Regions from separate parts of the Allobosea sp. TAF32 genome, predicted to be linked through region 3. Evidence: predicted binding sites of a transcription regulator. Region 3 holds the regulator's gene; each other region holds the start of a gene.

Evidence for each region. Region 3 encodes HrcA, which represses chaperone genes, less so after heat shock. Its sites were predicted from a motif close to GTTAGCACTCNCNNNNNGNGAGTGCTAAC; they were not measured.
Region 1: a site for HrcA is predicted at 2,484-2,512, ahead of groES (co-chaperone GroES). Genes of this name have one in related genera too.
Region 2: a site for HrcA is predicted at 2,669-2,697, ahead of groES (co-chaperone GroES). Genes of this name have one in related genera too.

What each region holds. Positions count from the first base shown of each region.
Region 1 covers NZ_JBFRDM010000003.1:381,163-387,465, reverse strand. The annotation lists gene AB4Z16_RS09340 (GNAT family N-acetyltransferase) at 1-476, shown strand, start outside; gene AB4Z16_RS09335 (DMT family transporter) at 473-1,315, shown strand; gene AB4Z16_RS09330 (PaaI family thioesterase) at 1,302-1,784, opposite strand; gene AB4Z16_RS09325 (MarR family winged helix-turn-helix transcriptional regulator) at 1,880-2,347, opposite strand; gene groES (co-chaperone GroES) at 2,576-2,863, shown strand; gene groL (chaperonin GroEL) at 2,918-4,555, shown strand; gene phnD (phosphate/phosphite/phosphonate ABC transporter substrate-binding protein) at 4,777-5,691, shown strand; gene AB4Z16_RS09305 (branched-chain amino acid ABC transporter substrate-binding protein) at 5,867-6,303, shown strand, end outside.
Region 2 covers NZ_JBFRDM010000013.1:48,378-54,680, reverse strand. The annotation lists gene AB4Z16_RS25205 (GlxA family transcriptional regulator) at 1-563, opposite strand, end outside; partial or broken gene AB4Z16_RS25200 (transposase) at 881-1,495, shown strand; gene AB4Z16_RS25195 (DUF982 domain-containing protein) at 1,813-2,220, opposite strand; gene AB4Z16_RS25190 (usg protein) at 2,305-2,574, opposite strand; gene groES (co-chaperone GroES) at 2,837-3,151, shown strand; gene groL (chaperonin GroEL) at 3,208-4,833, shown strand; gene AB4Z16_RS25175 (hypothetical protein) at 4,919-5,119, shown strand; gene AB4Z16_RS25170 (hypothetical protein) at 5,176-5,442, shown strand; partial or broken gene htpG (molecular chaperone HtpG) at 5,548-6,303, shown strand, end outside.
Region 3 covers NZ_JBFRDM010000001.1:816,237-822,539, reverse strand. The annotation lists gene AB4Z16_RS03770 (sn-glycerol-3-phosphate import ATP-binding protein UgpC) at 1-734, shown strand, start outside; gene hemW (radical SAM family heme chaperone HemW) at 892-2,091, opposite strand; gene rdgB (RdgB/HAM1 family non-canonical purine NTP pyrophosphatase) at 2,088-2,735, opposite strand; gene rph (ribonuclease PH) at 2,877-3,593, opposite strand; gene hrcA (heat-inducible transcriptional repressor HrcA) at 3,735-4,820, shown strand; gene AB4Z16_RS03745 (DUF3297 family protein) at 4,966-5,220, shown strand; gene AB4Z16_RS03740 (C40 family peptidase) at 5,369-6,303, shown strand, end outside.

The DNA.
Region 1 (6,303 bases), on a different contig from region 3:
ACGCCCGCGATTCTGATTCCGAACCGCTCGCCAGGCTCATCGCCGCGAGCTTCGCCGAATATCCGAATTGCCATTTCGAATGGTCCGAGTTTCCCGAACTGCGTCGCCCGGCCAGCCACTTCGCAGCCAAAGGCGGAAAACTCTGGATCGCGGATTCGCCCCATGGCGGCATCGCCGGCTCGCTCGGCGTCACGCCGCTGCCGGAGCAGAACGCAATCGAGATCACCAAGGTCTATGCCGATCCGGCCTTTCGCGGTTCGGGCCTGGCGCAGGCGCTCTTCGACGAGGCGCTGCGCTTCGCCGAGGCCGGCAGCTTCAGCGAGATGATGCTATGGTCCGACAGCCGCTTCGCGCGTGGCCACCGCTTCTACGAAAAGCTCGGTTTCGTGCGCTGGCCGGGCGAGCGCTATCTGGCTGACGTCTCCGCGAGCTGGGAATACCATTTCCGCAAGCCGCTTGCCGCGCCGCCGGCATGACCTTGTCCATCGCCCTGCGCGCTGCGCTCGGCATCGCCCTCCTCACCGCCATGGATGCGGTGATCAAGGGCCAGATGCAGCAGCATCCTTTCATCGTCGCGCTGTTCATGCGCTTCCTGATGGGCGGCCTCTGCGCGCTCGCCGTCCTCGCGCTCGCCCGCCCGGCCCGCCCGACCCGCGACAGCATCATCGGCAATGTCGCGCGCGTCCCGCTCGTCGTGCTGACGGCTGGCAGCTTCTTCTATTCGGTCTCGGTGCTGCCGCTCGCCGAAGCACTGACGCTGTCGTTCCTTGCCCCTGTCTTCGTCGCGGTGCTCGGCGGCCTGCTCCTCAAGGAGACGATCGACCGGCGCGTGCTGCAGGCGCTCGCCTTCGGCCTCGCCGGCATGCTGGTCATGGTCTGGCCGCGGTTGCAGGGCCATGTCAGCGGCGCCAGCCTCGGCGTCGCCACGGCGCTGTTCTCGGCGGTGAGCTACGCCTTCAACCTGATCCTGCTGCGGCGCATCGCGGTCCGGGAGCACCCCACGGTCATCGTCGCCTTCCAGAATATCGGGCCGGCGCTGTGCCTCGCCGTCCCGGCATTCCTCGCCTTCGTGCCGATGACATTGGCGGATCTCGCGATCTATCTCTTCGCCGGTGCGCTGGGCGTCGCGGGCCATCTCACGCTTACCTCGGCCTATGCCAAGGCTGCGGCGTCCCGGCTGGCGGCCATCGAATATACCGCCCTGATCTGGGCGAGCCTGCTCGGCTTCTTCCTCTTCGGCGAGGTGCCGCTCTACACGACCTATCTCGGAGCGCTCCTGATCGTGGCCGGCGCCGGCGCGGTCAGCCGGCGCTAGCTTTCGCCGGAAACACCATGCAGGTTTCGGTGCCGTGCGCGAGCAACTTGCCGCGCTCGTCGCGCAGATTGCCTTCCGTCGTGATGACGGAACCGCCACGATGGATCAGCCTGCCTTCGCAGCGCACCGTGCCGGAATCCGGCATCACCGGCCGGACATAGTTCAGCTTCATCTCGAGCGTGGTGTAACCCTCGCCCGGCTTGAGCGTGGAATGGGCGGCGCAGGCCATGGCGGAATCGAGGATCGTCGCGGTCCAGCCGCCATGGATCGTACCGAGCGGGTTGAAGAAGCGCGGGGACGGCCTGCCGACAAAGACGACCCGCCCTTCATCCGCCTCCACCAGATCGAAATCCATGGTCCCGGCGAAGGGCGGGGCCGGGTGCCTGCCGTCGATGATGCCGCGCAGGAAGCTCAGGCCATCGCCCGCGACCAGCACCTCGCGGGACACCACTCCGAACGTTCGATCCATGACCACCCCTCAATTCGTGTATCTGCACGATAGAGAAAGCACGTTGAATGCGTCAACAGAGCCAACGGGAATCGTGCGGAAGGAGCCTCGATATCTCAACGCGGATCGCGCGCGGCGCGGCGCAGCGCCTTCAGCCCGTCGCGGGTCTCGCGCCAGCGCTCCTCGCCGAAGCCGCCTTCGATCTTGTCCTGCGCCGACCGCCAGAAGGGGATGGCAGCCTCGATCGCCGCCCTGCCCTTCTGCGTCACCGCATAGACAGCGGCACGACCGCGGCAGTCGACCGGCTCGACCATGCCCTCGGCGGCAAGGAGCTGGAGATTGCGGGTCAGCGACGTCCGCTCCAGGGCAAAGCGCTCGGCCAGCTCGGTGATCGACTTCCAATGTCCGGTGCTCAGCGCCGAGAGCAGCACGAACTGGGTGATCTTCAACCCGCTCGGCCGCATTGCCTCGTCATAGGCACGGGTGACGGCGCGGGCCGTCATCCGGACATGCAGCGCCACGCAGGATCGGGCGATATCGTCGAGGCGCGGATCGGGCGCAGGCGGGGGAGGGAGTGTCGTCATTCAGCCATCTTAGCGTGTTCTAGCGCGTGCGGCAGCTGGAAGGCGAAGGGCTGCGGTGCCGCATCCGGCGACGTTCACTTTGTTGTCGCAGGCTTCCTTGACTCTCCGGGACCCCGAGCCTATCTCCCCGCCATCTGTTAGCACTCTCATTCGCTGACTGCTAACAGCCTCCCCCGGGTGTCCATCAGCGGCGCCCGAACCGAATAAGACCGAGAGGAAGACAGAACCATGAAGTTCCGTCCGTTGCATGACCGCGTCGTGGTCCGCCGCCTTGACAGCGAAGAGAAGACCAAGGGCGGCATCATCATCCCCGAGACCGCCAAGGAAAAGCCCCAGGAGGGCGAGGTCATCGCCGTCGGCTCCGGCGCGCGTGACGAGGCCGGCAAGCTCGTTGCCCTCGACGTCAAGAAGGGCGACCGCGTCCTGTTCGGCAAGTGGTCGGGCACCGAGGTCAAGATCGATGGTCAGGACCTCCTGATCATGAAGGAATCCGACATCATGGGCGTCGTCGGCTGATAGCCGCCTGACCGCTTTCTCAACTTTTCAATTTCAGTCCAAGGAGTAGCTCTCATGGCTGCCAAAGACGTCAAATTCGGCACTGAAGCCCGCGACAAGATGCTGCGCGGCGTGGATGTCCTCGCCAATGCCGTGAAGGTCACGCTGGGTCCGAAGGGCCGCAACGTCGTGATCGAGAAGTCGTTCGGCGCTCCGCGCATCACCAAGGACGGCGTCACCGTCGCCAAGGAGATCGAGCTTTCCGACAAGTTCGAGAACATGGGCGCCCAGATGGTCCGCGAAGTCGCTTCGCGCCAGAACGACCATGCCGGCGACGGCACCACCACCGCCACCGTTCTCGCCCAGGCGATCGTCCGTGAAGGCGCCAAGTCGGTTGCGGCCGGCATGAACCCGATGGACCTGAAGCGCGGCATCGACCTCGCTGTCGAGGCCATCGTCGCCGATCTCAAGAAGAACTCGAAGAAGGTCACCTCGAACGCGGAAGTCGCGCAGGTCGGCACCATCTCGGCCAACGGCGACTCGTCGGTCGGCGAGATGATCTCGAAGGCCATGCAGAAGGTCGGCAACGAGGGTGTCATCACCGTCGAGGAAGCCAAGACCGCCGAGACCGAGCTCGACGTCGTCGAGGGCATGCAGTTCGACCGTGGCTACCTCTCGCCGTACTTCATCACCAACTCCGAGAAGATGGTCGCCGAGCTCGACGACCCCTACATCCTCGTCTTCGAGAAGAAGCTGTCCTCGCTCCAGGCGATGCTGCCGATCCTCGAGGCCGTCGTTCAGACCGGCAAGCCGCTCCTCATCATCGCCGAGGACGTCGAGGGCGAGGCTCTGGCCACGCTCGTCGTCAACAAGCTCCGTGGCGGCCTGAAGGTCGCGGCCGTCAAGGCTCCGGGCTTCGGTGATCGCCGCAAGGCCATGCTCGAGGACATCTCGATCCTGACCGCCGGCCAGATGATCTCGGAAGACCTCGGCATCAAGCTCGAGACCGTGACGCTCAACATGCTCGGCCGCGCCAAGCGCGTGCGCATCGAGAAGGAGAACACCACGATCATCGACGGCGCCGGCAAGAAGAAGGACATCGAGGCTCGCGTCGGCCAGATCAAGGCCCAGATCGAGGAGACCTCCTCGGACTACGACCGTGAGAAGCTCCAGGAGCGTCTGGCCAAGCTCGCCGGCGGCGTCGCGGTCATCCGCGTCGGCGGCGCGACCGAGGTCGAGGTCAAGGAGAAGAAGGACCGCGTCGACGATGCTCTGAACGCGACCCGCGCTGCGGTCGAAGAAGGCATCCTTCCCGGCGGTGGCGTTGCGCTCCTGCGCGCCCTGTCCTCGGTCAAGGGCATCAAGACCCAGAACGACGACCAGAAGACCGGCGTCGAGATCGTCCGCAAGGCGATCGCCGCTCCGGCCCGCCAGATCGTCGACAACGCCGGCGATGACGGCGCGGTCGTGATCGGCAAGCTGCTCGAGTCGAAGGACTACTCCTACGGCTACAACGCCCAGACCGGCGAGTACGGCGATCTGGTCAAGGCTGGCATCATCGACCCGACCAAGGTCGTGCGCACGGCGATCCAGGACGCGGCTTCGATCGCGGGCCTGCTGATCACCACCGAGGCGATGGTCGCCGACCTGCCGAAGAAGGACGCCCCGATGCCCCCGATGGGCGGCGGCGGCATGGGCGGCATGGACTTCTGAGGAAGTCCAGGCGCTCAAGCGCTTTGACTGCCGAAACCGGGCACGCCCGGTTTCGGTGGCGGCATGGACTTCTGATCCACCGCTCCCGGCGAGACCACGGAAGGCCCGGCGCAAGCCGGGCCTTCTGCGTTTCACGGCGCCGTCATCCACCCGCCATCCAGCCGTCGCCTGATGCATGCACCCAACCGCGGTCAATTCATTCGCGTACCCTGGGAGGCATCATGCCGACACGCCGCTCAGTCCTCGCCGGCCTTGCCGCCACGACCGCCGTCCCTGCTTTCGCGCAGGCGCCGGACTGGCGACAGAGCATCAAGGAGGTGCGCTTCGGCGTCTCTTCCGCCGAGAACGAAGCGGGTGCCGTCGCCCGCACCCAGCCGATGGTCGACTACCTATCGCAGCGTCTCGGCGTGCCCGTGCGGTTCTTCCGAGTTTCGGACTATGCCGGTCTTGTCGAGGCGATGCGGGCCGATCAGGTCGACTTCGCCCGGTTCGGGCCCGCGGTCTACGCGCTCGGGCGCCGCGTGCTGGGCGACAAGCTCCAGCCGCTGCTCCGCGATGTCGATAACCACGGGCAGGAGGGGTACTATTCGGTGCTGCTGGTCCGCGCGGAGAGCCCCTACCAGAACCTTGCCGATCTCAAGGGCAAGGTCATGGCCTTCGCCGATCCGAACTCGACCTCCGGATACGCCTTCCCCGCCTATTTTCTGCGCAAGCAAGGTTTCGACCCGAAAGCTCATTTCAGCGGCACGGTCTTTTCCGGCGGGCACGACAACTCCGTATTGGCGCTGGTGCGGGGCCAGTTCGACGTCGTCGCGACCTATCAGGTCAATACCGAGTCCGGCGTCGCCCAGCGCCTCGCCCAACGCGGCATGATCCAGGCCGGCTCGACCCGCGTGCTCTGGACCTCGCCACTGATCCCCTCCAGCCCGTTTTCGACGCGCGCCAACCTGCCGCAGGGTCTCAAGGACGACTTCGTCGCCGCGATGAGCGCGATGAAAGAGGCCGCTCCGGACGTCTGGAAGACCTTCACCGACGGCCATGTCTCGCGCTATGCGCCCGCGCGCCATGAGGATTATCTTGACGTCATCGCCGTCACCGAAGAGCTGGAGGCTCAGCGCAAGGCGCGGAGCGGCTGAGGCCTTTCCGAGCCACCCGCAAGCTCCCCAAGCCCGCCATGGCATTGCCATGCGTTTGTCGCCGTGCCTGATGAAAATGCGGGCAGTGTCCCTCGGGTCGCCCCTGGCCTATACAGGCGACAAGCGATCCCCGGCGGGATCGCGCGCATAAATTGCATGTCGTAGGGAGATGCAGATGAAAAAGTCCCACTTCCTCTCCGGCGTCGCGCTGGCCGCTACGCTGTTCCTCTCGGCCCAGGCCGCCCAGGCCGACATCACGATCGGCCTCATCGCGCCGCTGACCGGCCCTGTCGCCGCCTATGGCGATCAGGTGAAGAACGGTGCCCAGACCGCCGTCGACGTCATCAACAAGAATGGTGGCGTGCTCGGCGAGAAGCTCGTGCTGAAGCTCGCCGACGATGCCGGCGATCCCAAGCAGGGCGTCTCATCCGCCAACCTCCTCGTCGGCGAGAAGGTCAAGTTCGTGGTGGGTCCGGTGACCTCGGGCGTCGCCATGGCGGTTTCCGACGTGCTCTCCGAAAGCGGCGTGCTGATGGTGACGCCGACCGCAACCTCGCCGGCCCTGACCACGCGCGGCCTGACCAATGTCTTCCGGACCTGTGGCCGTGACGA
Region 2 (6,303 bases), on a different contig from region 3:
ACAACCAGACGGCGGGCGACATAAAGCGCAACGTCCCGGCCAAGATCCTCTTCGACGAGCGAAAGGCCGAGATCGATCGCCGCGCTCGATCCGGCGGACGTGACCATGGGGCCATCCCGGATGAAGACCCGGTCTCCGTCCACCTTCGCTTCTGGGAAGCGTTGGGCGAGGAGAGGCGCATACTGCCAGTGCGTTGCGACGTGGCGTCCGCCGAGAAGTCCTGCGTCACCAAGCAGGAAAGCTCCCGTGCAGACCGAGCCGTAACGTCGCGTCTGCGGGGCTGCGCGTGAGAGCCAGTCGATCATGCCCTTGCCGGGGGCATTGGGTATGCCCACGCTTCCAGCCACAAGAAGGGTGTCGGGATCCTTCGGACACATAAGGTAGTCTGAGTCCGGCAAAACTCTCAGTCCCGACCCGCAGCGGAGCGGGCGGTTTTCTTCCGCAACGATACCGACCTCGTAGAAACCTTCGGCAACACGCGCGTTCGCTTCGGCAAACACGTCCATCAAGCCCGCGAGTTCCAGCGAGTGAACGTCGGAAGGCGCGAAGATGATGACCCGCACGTGGATATTCCTCGAGAAGCGCTGACTGGGATATGGCGATATGCCAGCCCGCAGCAGCCAGTCGGTCTACGTGGTGGCTTCTGACGCAGGCTGCGATGGCGCCGGCCAATTCCGGCTAAGCGGGGCTGCTCAAGAAAATCAGAGGCCCCCCCGCGATTGACCCTCACGTACGCAGGTGATCATCCTCTTGCCGTCATGCTGTCATCGTCTCAGGAATTGTCGCTTTCGGCAAACTTGGAATGGTGGCTTTGCTGCCGCTGTGAAATCCTGATTCAGTCGTCCTAACGGAGGGCGGCGCGACGAGGGGCGAGCGGCGGGTGGCGCAAGAAGCTCTGTTTTACGCCGCGTGAGCATTGGGTGCGCGCTATCGATCGCTTCGTCGAACTTTCGGAGATTCGCGCGCATCTGCGCCCGTTCTACAGCGAGATGGGCCGGCCTTCGGTCGATCCCGAGCCGATGATCCGGATGCTGCTCATCGGCACTGCTTCGGGATCCGCTCGGAGCGTCGGCTCTGTGACGAGGTCCATCTGAACCTGGCCTATCGCTGGTTTTGGCGACTTGGGCTGGAGGGCGATGTTCCCGACCACTCGAACTTTCTCGAAGAACCGGCATGGCCGCTTTCGTGAGAACGATCTCCTAAACGAGCTGTTCGAGAAGACCGTCCCGCGCTGCATCGCGGAAGGGCTGATCCGAGCCGACACGAACAAGCAAGGCTCGGCCGAGGCTTCCCAGCCTGTTGACTGGGACGATCTCGCCCGGTCGCGCCGCTCGGTACGCGAGTATCTCGGCACGCTCGATGAGGCCGCCTGGGGAGCGGCCAACGGGGCCAGGCCGAAGTTCCGCGCTCCGATCCGCCGGCGCAATGGACGGTTCGCCTATGCACCAACTATCTGATCGATCTCGACCATGCCGTCATCGTCGATGTCGAGGCTAAGTCGCTACGAGCTCCCAAGGAGCGACGTCCGAGGGAGGGAGCAGATGATGGCGCCGATTCCGTAGCATGCCGCTGCCCAATGTCGGCCGACTGCGCTTTCAACTAAGCCAATTTGCGCCCAGCTGACCTCATCGAGTGCCAAAGAGTACGCAGAGAACGCAGGCACCCAACGGCATCAACCGCTCATGACAAAGCTGCCAGACCTTGACCCGTTAGAGAACGGTATCGGCGCATGGCGTACACAAACCGGCGGGCGCCTGCGGAGACCCAGCTTACGAAGAGCCCGGCCTCGCTAAAGCGAGGTCGAGCCCTTAATCAGGCGTGGCCGCGCGAGCCTTCCCTCCGGCTGCCGGCGAATGCGGCGACGTCTGGCGCGAGAAGCTCGTGCTTTTCCGCCCATGACGCGAACAAGCCGCGCGCCGTATCCGGTTCAATCTCGCCGCGGATCGCCGCCAGGCAAGCCTTCAGCGCAAAGCCGTGGACCGCATCTCGCCTGCTGATCGGCAAGTCGGCCAGGAACATGTAGGCCTCCATCGCAGAGGCGATTGCCGCCGGATACCCGAGCCCGGTCAGGATCACGACCGGCCTCTCGAAGTCGTCTGATGTCATCATGCAGTCCTCCCCGAACGAGGAGCGATTGCCAAGGTTGCCATAGCCATATCCTCCTGGAAGCAACATGGATCCGGTTTGGTTGATTGCCGCCCGCATCGAGCCGATTGTCATGATCGGCGGCTCCCTGATTCTGGTGAGGGTTTTGCTCAGATCAAGCCCTTGCAGCGATCGATCGGGACGAAGCGCAACTCGTCGCTACTGGAGCCGGAATTCGCCGCTGACCGCACTGAGGTCGGCCGGGCCGATCAGGTCCTTGTGCGCGACGGTGATGCGGAACAGCTTGCCGTCGAGCTTGGTCTGCCAGAAGGCGAGGAACTTGTTGAGCTCGGGGAAGCGCGGGGCGAGGTCGTAGTCCTGCCAGATGTACTCCTGCAGGATCGAAGGGTGGTCGGGCAAGCGGTATAGGATCCCGGCGGTGGTCAATCCGTAGCCGGCGATCTGGCGGGCGAAGTCTGTCGAAACCATTCCTTTCAGCTCCCAGGTTTCACTGTCCCGATGGCAGCGCGTTTCCAACGCCTTGGCAAGCCAAAAAGTTGCGTTTGCGCTGCCTTTTCAGCCTATTAGCACTCAATCAAAAAAAGTGCTGCCGGCCTCTTGAAGGCAAAAATCGGGCAACCCAAATCATCGCGCGGGCACGGCGCCTCAGGGGCGCGCGGAACCTCGCCGCGAGACCCGAACAGGGCCGACCCGCTTTGACATGTGACCGACATGGAAACCGGAGGAACTCATGAAGTTTCGGCCACTGCATGACCGCGTCGTCGTGAAGCGCATCGACGCCGAGGAGAAGACCAAGGGCGGGATCATCATCCCCGACACCGCCAAGGAGAAGCCGCAGGAGGGCGAGGTCGTCGCCGTCGGCGCCGGCGCACGCGACGAGACCGGCAAGCTCGTGCCGCCCGACGTCAAGGTCGGCGACCGCGTGCTCTTCGGCAAATGGAGCGGCACCGAGGTCAAGATCGATGGCCAGGACCTTCTGATCATGAAGGAATCCGACATCATGGGCGTCGTCGAGACGACTGCCGCCCTCAAGAAGGCCGCCTGACGGGGCCTCATCCCCATCATCAACCTGAAACCTCAAGTCTGAAGGAGTGAGGAATCATGGCTGCGAAGGACGTGAAGTTTTCGCAGGACGCGCGCGAGCGGATGCTGCGCGGCGTCGACACGCTGGCGAATGCCGTGAAGGTCACGCTGGGTCCCAAGGGCCGCAACGTCGTGATCGAGAAGTCGTTCGGGGCGCCTCGGATCACAAAGGACGGCGTCACCGTCGCCAAGGAGATCGAGCTTTCCGACAAGTTCGAAAACATGGGCGCCCAGATGGTCCGCGAGGTGGCATCGAAGCAGAACGACGCGGCTGGCGACGGCACGACGACGGCGACCGTGCTCGCCCAGGCGATCGTTCGCGAAGGCGCCAAGGCGGTGGCCGCCGGCATCAATCCGATGGACCTGAAGCGCGGCATCGATTTAGCCGTCGAAGCGATTACGAAGTCGCTCGGCGAGCACTCGAAGACCATCACCGGTTCGGAGGAGGTCGCGCAGGTCGGTACCATCTCCGCCAATGGCGACCGGACGATCGGCGAGATGATCGCCGAGGCGATGAAGAAGGTCGGCAGCGAGGGTGTCATCACCGTCGAGGAAGCCAAGACAGCCGAGACCGAGCTCGACGTCGTCGAAGGCATGCAGTTCGATCGCGGCTATCTCTCGCCTTACTTCGTGACCAACACGGAGAAGATGGTCGCGGAACTGGAAGACCCCTACATCCTGATCCACGAGAAGAAGCTCTCGGGACTCCAGACGATGCTGCCGCTACTGGAAGCGGTGGTGCAGACTGGCAAGCCGCTGCTGATCGTGGCGGAGGATGTCGAGGGCGAGGCCCTGGCCACGCTCGTCGTCAACAAGCTCCGCGGCGGCCTCAAGATCGCTGCCGTCAAGGCTCCGGGTTTCGGCGACCGCCGCAAGGCCATGCTGGAGGACATCGCGATCCTGACCGGCGGCACCGCGATCAGCGAGGATCTCGGCATCAAGCTGGAGACCGTCACACTCGACATGCTCGGCCGGGCCAAGAAGGTCCGCATCGAGAAGGAGAACACGACCATCGTTGACGGGGCCGGTGCGAAGGTCGAGATCGACGCCCGCGTAGCCCAGATCAAGGCCCAGATCGAGGATACCACCTCGGACTACGACCGCGAAAAGCTGCAGGAGCGTCTGGCCAAGCTCGCCGGCGGCGTCGCGGTGATCCGCGTCGGCGGCGCGACCGAGGTCGAGGTCAAGGAGAAGAAGGATCGCGTCGACGATGCCCTGAACGCGACCCGCGCTGCGGTGGAAGAAGGCATTCTGCCCGGCGGCGGCGTCGCGCTCCTGCGCGCGGTCAAGGCGCTCGAAGGTGTCGTGCCCAGCAATGAAGACCAGAAGACCGGCATCGAGATCGTCCGCAAGGCGATCACTGCCCCGGCCCGCCAGATCGTCGAGAATGCCGGCGGGGATGGCGCGGTCGTGGTCGGCAAGCTGCTGGAGTCTACGGATTACGCCTGGGGCTACGATGCCCAGACCGGCGAGTATGGCGATCTGGTCAAAGCCGGCATCATCGACCCGACCAAGGTCGTGCGCACGGCGATCCAGGATGCGGCATCGGTCGCGGGCTTGCTGATCACCACCGAGGCGATGAACGCCGAGGCGCCGAAGAAGGATCCGGCGCCGGCCATGCCCGCCGGTGGCATGGACTATTGAGCATGGAGGGCGCCGCTTCGGCGGCGCCCTCTTCCAGCGCCGCGATCTCCCGGCACGCCGAGGCAAAGCCATGCCCTTTTCAACGTTGACCGATCCCGTCGATCTGGCCCGTGCCGAGGCCGCACTCGAAAAGGCATGGGCCGAACTCAAGCCGTCGCTTCCGGAAGGCTCTCGCGAACACGAGCGAAACAACCTCGCATATATCGTTGCTTCGCTGGTTCCTCTGGCGCTCGACGAGGATGATCTCGCAGAGCGTGCGATCGATCGGTTTCGCGAGAAAGCCTAGTCGAGAGCCCCCCGGGAAAGCCCCTGCATTCGTCTCAATCGCATCTGGCATCCGACATGACCGACGGCCCGCAGCAACCTAAGGACATCGCCCCTTCCGACCACTTCAAGGCTCTCATCACCAACGCCGAAAGCGCGACATATGGATTGAAGGATAACCTCTTGGCCGTCATGACACGGGATGGATCGGCAAGTTGGCAGACCGTCGCCGCCCATGTCGAGGCCCAATTGCCCGGCGCGGGCGAGTTCGCGACCGCGCGGTTGAACGCCATACTTGCTCTGATCAGGACGCTTTCCAACCGACAAGCGTCGGGGAGCCGATGAGTTCCGCTCCCAATCGTCGCCCCGACCGGCTAGCTTGCCGCGTTTCCGCGGGATATCGCTCTCTGCCAGGAACTCCCTGCCGCCCCGTCTCTTCGAGAAACCCCGATGACAACGACCGCCACCACAGCCGAGCATCGCAGCTTCGAAGCCGACGTCTCTCGCCTGCTCCATATGATGGTGCATTCGGTCTATTCCGACCGGGACGTTTTCCTGCGCGAGCTGATCTCGAACGCAGCCGACGCTTGCGAGAAGCTGCGCTACGAAGCGATCGGCAAGCCCGAGCTTCTGGGAGAAGAGCCTAAGCTTGCGATCACCATCTCGGCCGAACCGGAGGCCGGCAAGCTGACCATTGCCGACAACGGCATCGGCATGAGCCATGACGAGATGATCGAGGCCCTCGGCACGATCGCCCGTTCCGGCACGCGTAGCTTCATGGAGCGGGTCGCGACCGCCGATGGCAAGGACGGCGCGCAGCTCATCGGCCAGTTCGGCGTCGGCTTCTATTCCGCCTTCATGGTCGCCGCGAAGGTCGAGGTCGTCAGCCGCCGGGCCGACAGCGCCGAAGCCTGGACCTGGTCCTCGGACGGCAAGGGCGAGTTCACGGTGGCGCCAGCGGCGCTGGACGAGGCTCCGTCTCGCGGGACGCGCGTGACGCTTCACCTGATGGAGGATGCCAAGTCCTAATGCCGAGCGCTGGACGCTGGAGCGCATCGTCAAAGAACAGTCCGGCCATGTGCCCATCCCGATTTCACTCATTACGGAGCCGGGAGCAGACGCCGTCGCCCTCTCCGACGGGGCCGCGCTTTGGACCAAGCCCAAGAGCGAGATCACCAAGGACGAATACGCCGATTTCTACCGCAG
Region 3 (6,303 bases):
AGGAAGCTGCGCGCATCCTCGCGATCGAGCCCTTCCTGGAGCGCCGCCCGCGCCAGCTTTCCGGCGGTCAGCGCCAGCGCGTCGCCATGGGCCGCGCCATCGTGCGCAAGCCGCAGGTCTTCCTGTTCGACGAGCCGCTCTCGAACCTCGACGCCAAGCTGCGCGTCCAGATGCGCGTCGAGATCAAGAAGCTGCAGCGCGCGCTCGGCGTCACCGCGATCTACGTCACGCATGATCAGGTCGAGGCGATGACGCTCTCCGACAAGCTCGTGGTGATGAATGCCGGGCAGGTCGAGCAGATCGGCCTGCCCGCCGAGGTCTACCGCAAGCCGGCGAGCAAATTCGTCGCGACCTTCATCGGCTCGCCACCGATGAACATCCTGCCGGGCGTGGTCGACGGCCACGGCATCGTTGCGCTCGGCGACACCGTGTTGCAGGCGCACGACCTGCGCGAGGATCTGCCGCCCCAGATGCCGGTCGAGGTCGGCCTGAGGCCGGAGGATGTCGAGATCGTCTCCGATGACGATGCCGGCTCGCTGCCTTTCGACGTCGAGTTCATCGAGGAACTCGGCGCGACCCAGCTCTTCCACGGCAAGCTCTCCGGCCAGCCCTTTGTGATGCAGGCGGCGACCGGCGACGTTCCCGCTCAGGAGGGCCGGCTCTGGATCACGGTCGATCCCGGCAAGGTCCATGTCTTCGACCCGAAGACGGGCGCGCGGCTAGGAAAGGACTGAGCGGGGCGCTGCGGAAGCCGCAGGCGCTGGTACCTCGTCATGGTCGGGCTTGTCCCGACCATCCACGTCTTTGCTGGTCGAGGCTCGTGCTCAAGACCTGGATGCTCGCCACAAGTACGAGCATGACGCCGGTGACGCCCCCGAACGACGGCGAACCTCAAGCCGCCAGATCGGCCACCAGCGCATCGAGCAGCAGCGCGCCGTCCGGCGTCGCCGCAAGCCTGCCGCCCTGCTTATGCATCAGCAGCTTCTCCTCGATCAGGCTGGCGATGCGCTTGGCATTGAGCTCGCGGCCTGCGAGCGCCTTGAACACTGCGGGATCGATACCTTCGACCAGACGTAGGCCCATCAGCAGATATTCGTCGCCCTGCGATTCCTCGCTCAGGCGCTCGTCCTCGACCAGGGCGTGACCCTCGGCCTCGACCCGTTCCAGCCAGATTTCCGGCCGCTTCTCGGTCGAATGCGCCATCCGCCCTTGCGCCGTCACCAACCTGCCATGGGCGCCGGGGCCGACGCCGGCATATTCGCCATAGTGCCAGTAGACAAGATTGTGGCGGCATTCCGCGCCCGGCCGGGCGTGGTTGGAGATCTCGTAGACCGGCAGGCCGTGCTTGGCGGTGATCTCCTGCGTCGTCTCGTAGAGCGCCGCACCCGCATCATGGTCGGGGATGGCGAGCTTGCCGGCCCGGAACAGCCGCTCGAAGGCGGTGCCGGGCTCGATGGTGAGCTGGTAGAGCGAGAGGTGCTCGGCCGCGTGGCTGATCGCCAGCTCCAGCTCCGCGCGCCAGAGCGCCGGCGTCTGCGCCGGCGAGCGGGCATAGATCAGATCGAAGGAATAGCGCTCGAAATACTTGCGTGCGATAGCGACGGCCGCGAGCGCTTCCTCGGCCGAATGCATTCGGCCGAGCGCCTTGAGATCGGCATCGTTCAGCGCCTGCACCCCGAGCGAGACACGGTTGACGCCTGCCGCCCGGAAGTCACGGAAGCGGCCGGCCTCGACGCTGGTCGGGTTCGCCTCCAGCGTCACCTCGCAATTCGGATCGACCGTCCAGTGCTCGCCGATCGCGTCGAGGATCGCCCCGACCGTGCGGCCCTCCATCAGCGAGGGCGTGCCGCCGCCGAAGAAAATCGAGGAGACCGTGCGGCCCGGCGCCAGCGCGGCGCGATGCGCGATCTCGCGGCGGAAGGCGGCGATGTACCGGGCCTGATCCGGCGGCTGCAGGCGTACATGCGAGTTGAAGTCGCAATAGGGGCATTTGGCCAGGCAGAATGGCCAATGCACATAGACGGCAAAGCCCGCATCCGCAGTCGGATGCGAGGCGGTGGGCCGCTCCGACAGGGCGGCCGCGGCACTCACGCCGATTTCCTCAGGCAGGCGGCGGCAAGCACATGGAACGCGCGCGCCCGATGCGACAGGCCGGGCGAGCCATCGGCCGGGATGCCGTGCTTCTCGTCCGCCGTCATCTCGCCGAAAGTCTTGCCCTGGCCATCGGGGAGGAAGATCGGGTCGTAGCCGAAGCCGCCCGCGCCACGGATCTCATGAGTGACCGTGCCGAAGACGCGGCCCTCGAACAATTCCTGATGGCCGTCCGGCCAGGCGATGACCAGCGCCGAGACGAAATGCGCCCTGCGTTTGTCGGGCATGGCGGCACCGCGCTTGGCCAGCTCCATCTGCACGCGTGCGATCGCCGGGGCGAAATCCTTGCCCGGCCCGGCCCAGTTGGCCGAGAACAGGCCGGGGGCACCGTCGAGCGCATCGATGCAGACGCCCGAATCGTCGGACAGCGCCGGCAGCCCGCTCGCTTTGGCGGCGGCCACGGCCTTGATCGCCGCATTCTCCGAGAACATGGTGCCGTCCTCGACCGGTTCGGGCAGGCCGAGCTCCCCGGCCGAGACGAGCTCGATGCCGTAGGGAGCCAATAACTGGCGCATCTCGCGCAGCTTGCCCTGGTTGTGGGTCGCGATCACGACCTTGCCGGTGAGGAGGCGGTGGTTCGGCATCGGTTTTCTCGTATCCGCCTCGTCATCCCGGGCTTGAGCCGGGATCCATCGAAGGCGCCGAAGCTCTACGATGGATTCCGGGTCTTCGCTTCGCTACGTCCGGAATGACGGCGTTGTTTCGTTGTCTGTGCGATCAATCGATCAGGCTACCGCCGCCTTCTGCAGCGCGACGAGCTTGGAAACGCCGCCCTTGGCGAGCTTGAGCAGTGCGAGCAGTTCCTCCTCCGAGAAGGGCGCGCCTTCTGCCGTGCCCTGCACCTCGACGAGGCCGCCTGCGCCGGTGATGACGAAATTCGCATCGGTCTGCGCGCCGGAATCCTCGACATAGTCGAGATCGATCACCGGGTTGCCGGCGACGATGCCGCAGGAGATGGCGGCGACATGGTCCTTCAGCGGGTGGGTGCCCTTGAGGAGCCCGCGGCCTTCCATCCACTTAAGCGCATCGTGCAGGGCGACCCAGGCGCCTGTGATCGAGGCAGTGCGTGTGCCGCCATCGGCCTGCAGCACGTCGCAGTCGACGACGATCTGGCGCTCGCCGATCGCAGTCAGGTCGACGACGGCGCGAAGCGAGCGCCCGACCAGTCGCTGGATCTCCTGCGTGCGGCCGGAGGGCTTGCCGGAGGTGACCTCGCGGCGCGTGCGCTCATGCGTGGCGCGCGGCAGCATCGAATATTCGGCGGTGACCCAGCCCTTGCCGGTCCCGCGCAGCCACGGCGGCCCCTTTTCCTCGACAGTCGCGGCGCACAGCACCTTGGTCTCGCCGAACGTCACCATGCAGGAGCCCTCGGCATAGCGCACCACGCCGCGTTCGAGCGTGACCTTGCGCATCTCGTCGGCGGCGCGTTTGGAGGGTCGCATGAAATGATCCTATCTTGCGGAGGAGTGGCGGCTTTTAGGCTCTCCCGCCCGGTACGGCAAGGCAGGAGCCTTTCCGCCCCTTGATCCATGCGCATCGCATGACGACAATAGGATGGAGGAACGGTTCGCCCGTAAAGGTTCATGAGCGCCCATACGCCCCGCCCCGAGACGATCAGCAGCCTGGTCGAGACCGATCAGCGCTCGCGCGAGATCTTCCGCCAGATCGTCGACGGCTTCCTGGCGACCGGCGAGCCGGTCGGCTCGCGCAACATTGCCCGCCTGCTGCCGATGTCGCTCTCGCCCGCGACGGTGCGCAACGTCATGACCGATCTGGAGCTGGCCGGGCTGATCTACGCGCCGCATACCTCTGCGGGGCGACTTCCGACAGAAAGAGGCCTGCGCTTCTTCGTCGATGCGATGATGGAGGTCGGCAATCTCACCTCCGACGAGCGCAAGCGCATCGAGGCGCAGATCAGGGCTGCCGCAACCAATCGCAGCCTCGACCAGACGCTGACCGAAGCCTCGGCGCTCCTCTCCGGCCTGTCGCGCGGCGCCGGTGTCGTCGTCACCACCAAGGCCGATCCAAGGCTCAAGCACATCGAGTTCGTCCGGCTCGATCCCGCCCGTGCGCTGGTCGTTCTGGTCGCGGACGATGGTACGGTCGAGAACCGCCTGCTGGCGTTGCCGCCCGGCCTGCCGGCCTCGGCGTTGAGCGAGGCGGCGAACTTCCTCAACGCCCGCATCATCGGCAAGACGCTCGCCGAGCTGCGGGGCGAGATCGCGACCCAGCGCTCGCAGATGGAGCGCGAGCTCGATGCGCTGACTGCGCGCCTCGTCGAGAACGGCATCGCCACCTCGTCGGGCCCGAGCAGCGACCGCCATCTGATCGTCCGTGGCCAGGCCAACCTGCTCGAGGATCTGAAGGCGCAGGAGGACCTCGAGCGCATCCGCCTGCTCTTTGGCGATCTCGAGACCCAGACCGACATGATCGATCTTCTGTCGCGGGCGGAGGATGGCGATGGCGTGCGCATCTTCATCGGCTCGGAGAACAAGCTGTTCTCGATGTCGGGCTCCTCGATGGTGGCGGCGCCCTTCCGCGATGCCGAGCAGCGCATCGTCGGCGTCGTCGGCATCATCGGCCCGACGCGCCTGAACTATGCCCGCATCGTCCCGATGGTCGACTACACCGCCAAGGTGGTCGGCAGCCTGCTCGACGGCGAGCGTTGAGTCGAGAGCAGGGTGCAAAAAGTGGGAACCGGTTTTTCGCGATCCTGCTCTGACTTTTGAAGACGGATTTGGCTTCCGGCGCGGATGAGGCTACCTCTGCGCGCGAAAGCGACCTGTTCGCGCCCGAACATCCAAGGCCAGAGCCATGTCAGACCAGCTTCCCGACCGCCTCTCCGTCAACCCGGACAGCCCGTTTTACGACGCCGAGGTGCTGGCGCGCGACATCGGCATCCGTTTCAAGGGCGTCGAGAAGACCAATGTCGAGGAATATTGCGTCTCCGAAGGCTGGGTGAAGGTCGCCGCCGGCGCCGCCAAGGACCGCTTCGGCCGCCCGATGACGATCACGCTCAAGGGGCCCGTCGAGCCCTATATCCGCGGCGCGGCTCAGGCCGAGGGCTGACGGAAGGTTCCCATACGGCTGAGGAGACGAGGCGCCGGGCAGTGGCCGGCGCTCTCGGGAGCCTCTCGCATTAACGCAGTTGCCGCTACGGCATTGCGTTGAGGCGGCGCATATGCATTGATCATGCAACCAATGGTTGCGTGAGGCGATGATGCTGTCTCCTTGGTTGCTGATTGCGAACACCCTCCGAGGCATCTCCGAATACAAGGGCGCAGCCGCGGAACCGCGGATCTTGGAGATGTTCCGCCTGTCGGGGCACGGTCAGGTCCGCAGCGACGAACAGGCGTGGTGTGCGGCTTTCGTCGGTGCCTGCCTCGTGCTTTCCGGCTACGCGTCGAGCCGCTCGCTGATGGCCCGCAGCTATCTCAACCTCGGTGCGAAGCTCGAAGAGCCACGCGAAGGCTGCATCGTCGTCCTCTCGCGCAACGAGGCGAACAGCTCCTATGGTCATGTCGGCTTTTTCCTGCGCGAGGATGACGAGCACTTGTTCGTGCTCGGCGGCAATCAGAGGGATAGCGTCACGGTCTCCAGCTATTCGAAGTCCAGGCTGCTTGGTTTTCGGTGGCCAACCGAGCGGGTGCCGGTTGCGGCCAGCGGCCTCCTGCCGAACATTCAGCAGCTCGGCGTCCCCGACGAGCAGATCACGACGGAGGCTTTGGAGAATGAGCAGCGCGGGGTGCTCGGCGCGATCGATGGAGGGCAAGGCCTGCCCGAGTTTCTGCCCCTCGGTCCTGGCGTCAATCCAGATTTCATCGACAAGGTCGAGGCCGTCCAGAAGCTGCTGAACAAGCAAGGCTATCCGCCCGGGACCGAAGATGGCGATTACGGGCTGCGGACAATGACGGCCGTCTTCTCCTTCCAGCAGGCCAACGGCATCCCGCCGACGGGCATCGTCGATGCCTGGACCTGGTTCCAGCTCCAGAACGGGGAGCCGATGCCGCTCTGGCCGGAGCGGCGCAACGAGACGGCGCGGGAGCTGAAGCGGGAGGGCTCGGAGACGATCGCGTTGACCGACCGCGGGCGCTGGCTCGCGCTCGCGACCGCGCTGTTCGGCGTATTGGGGCTGACGGATGCGCGCACCGG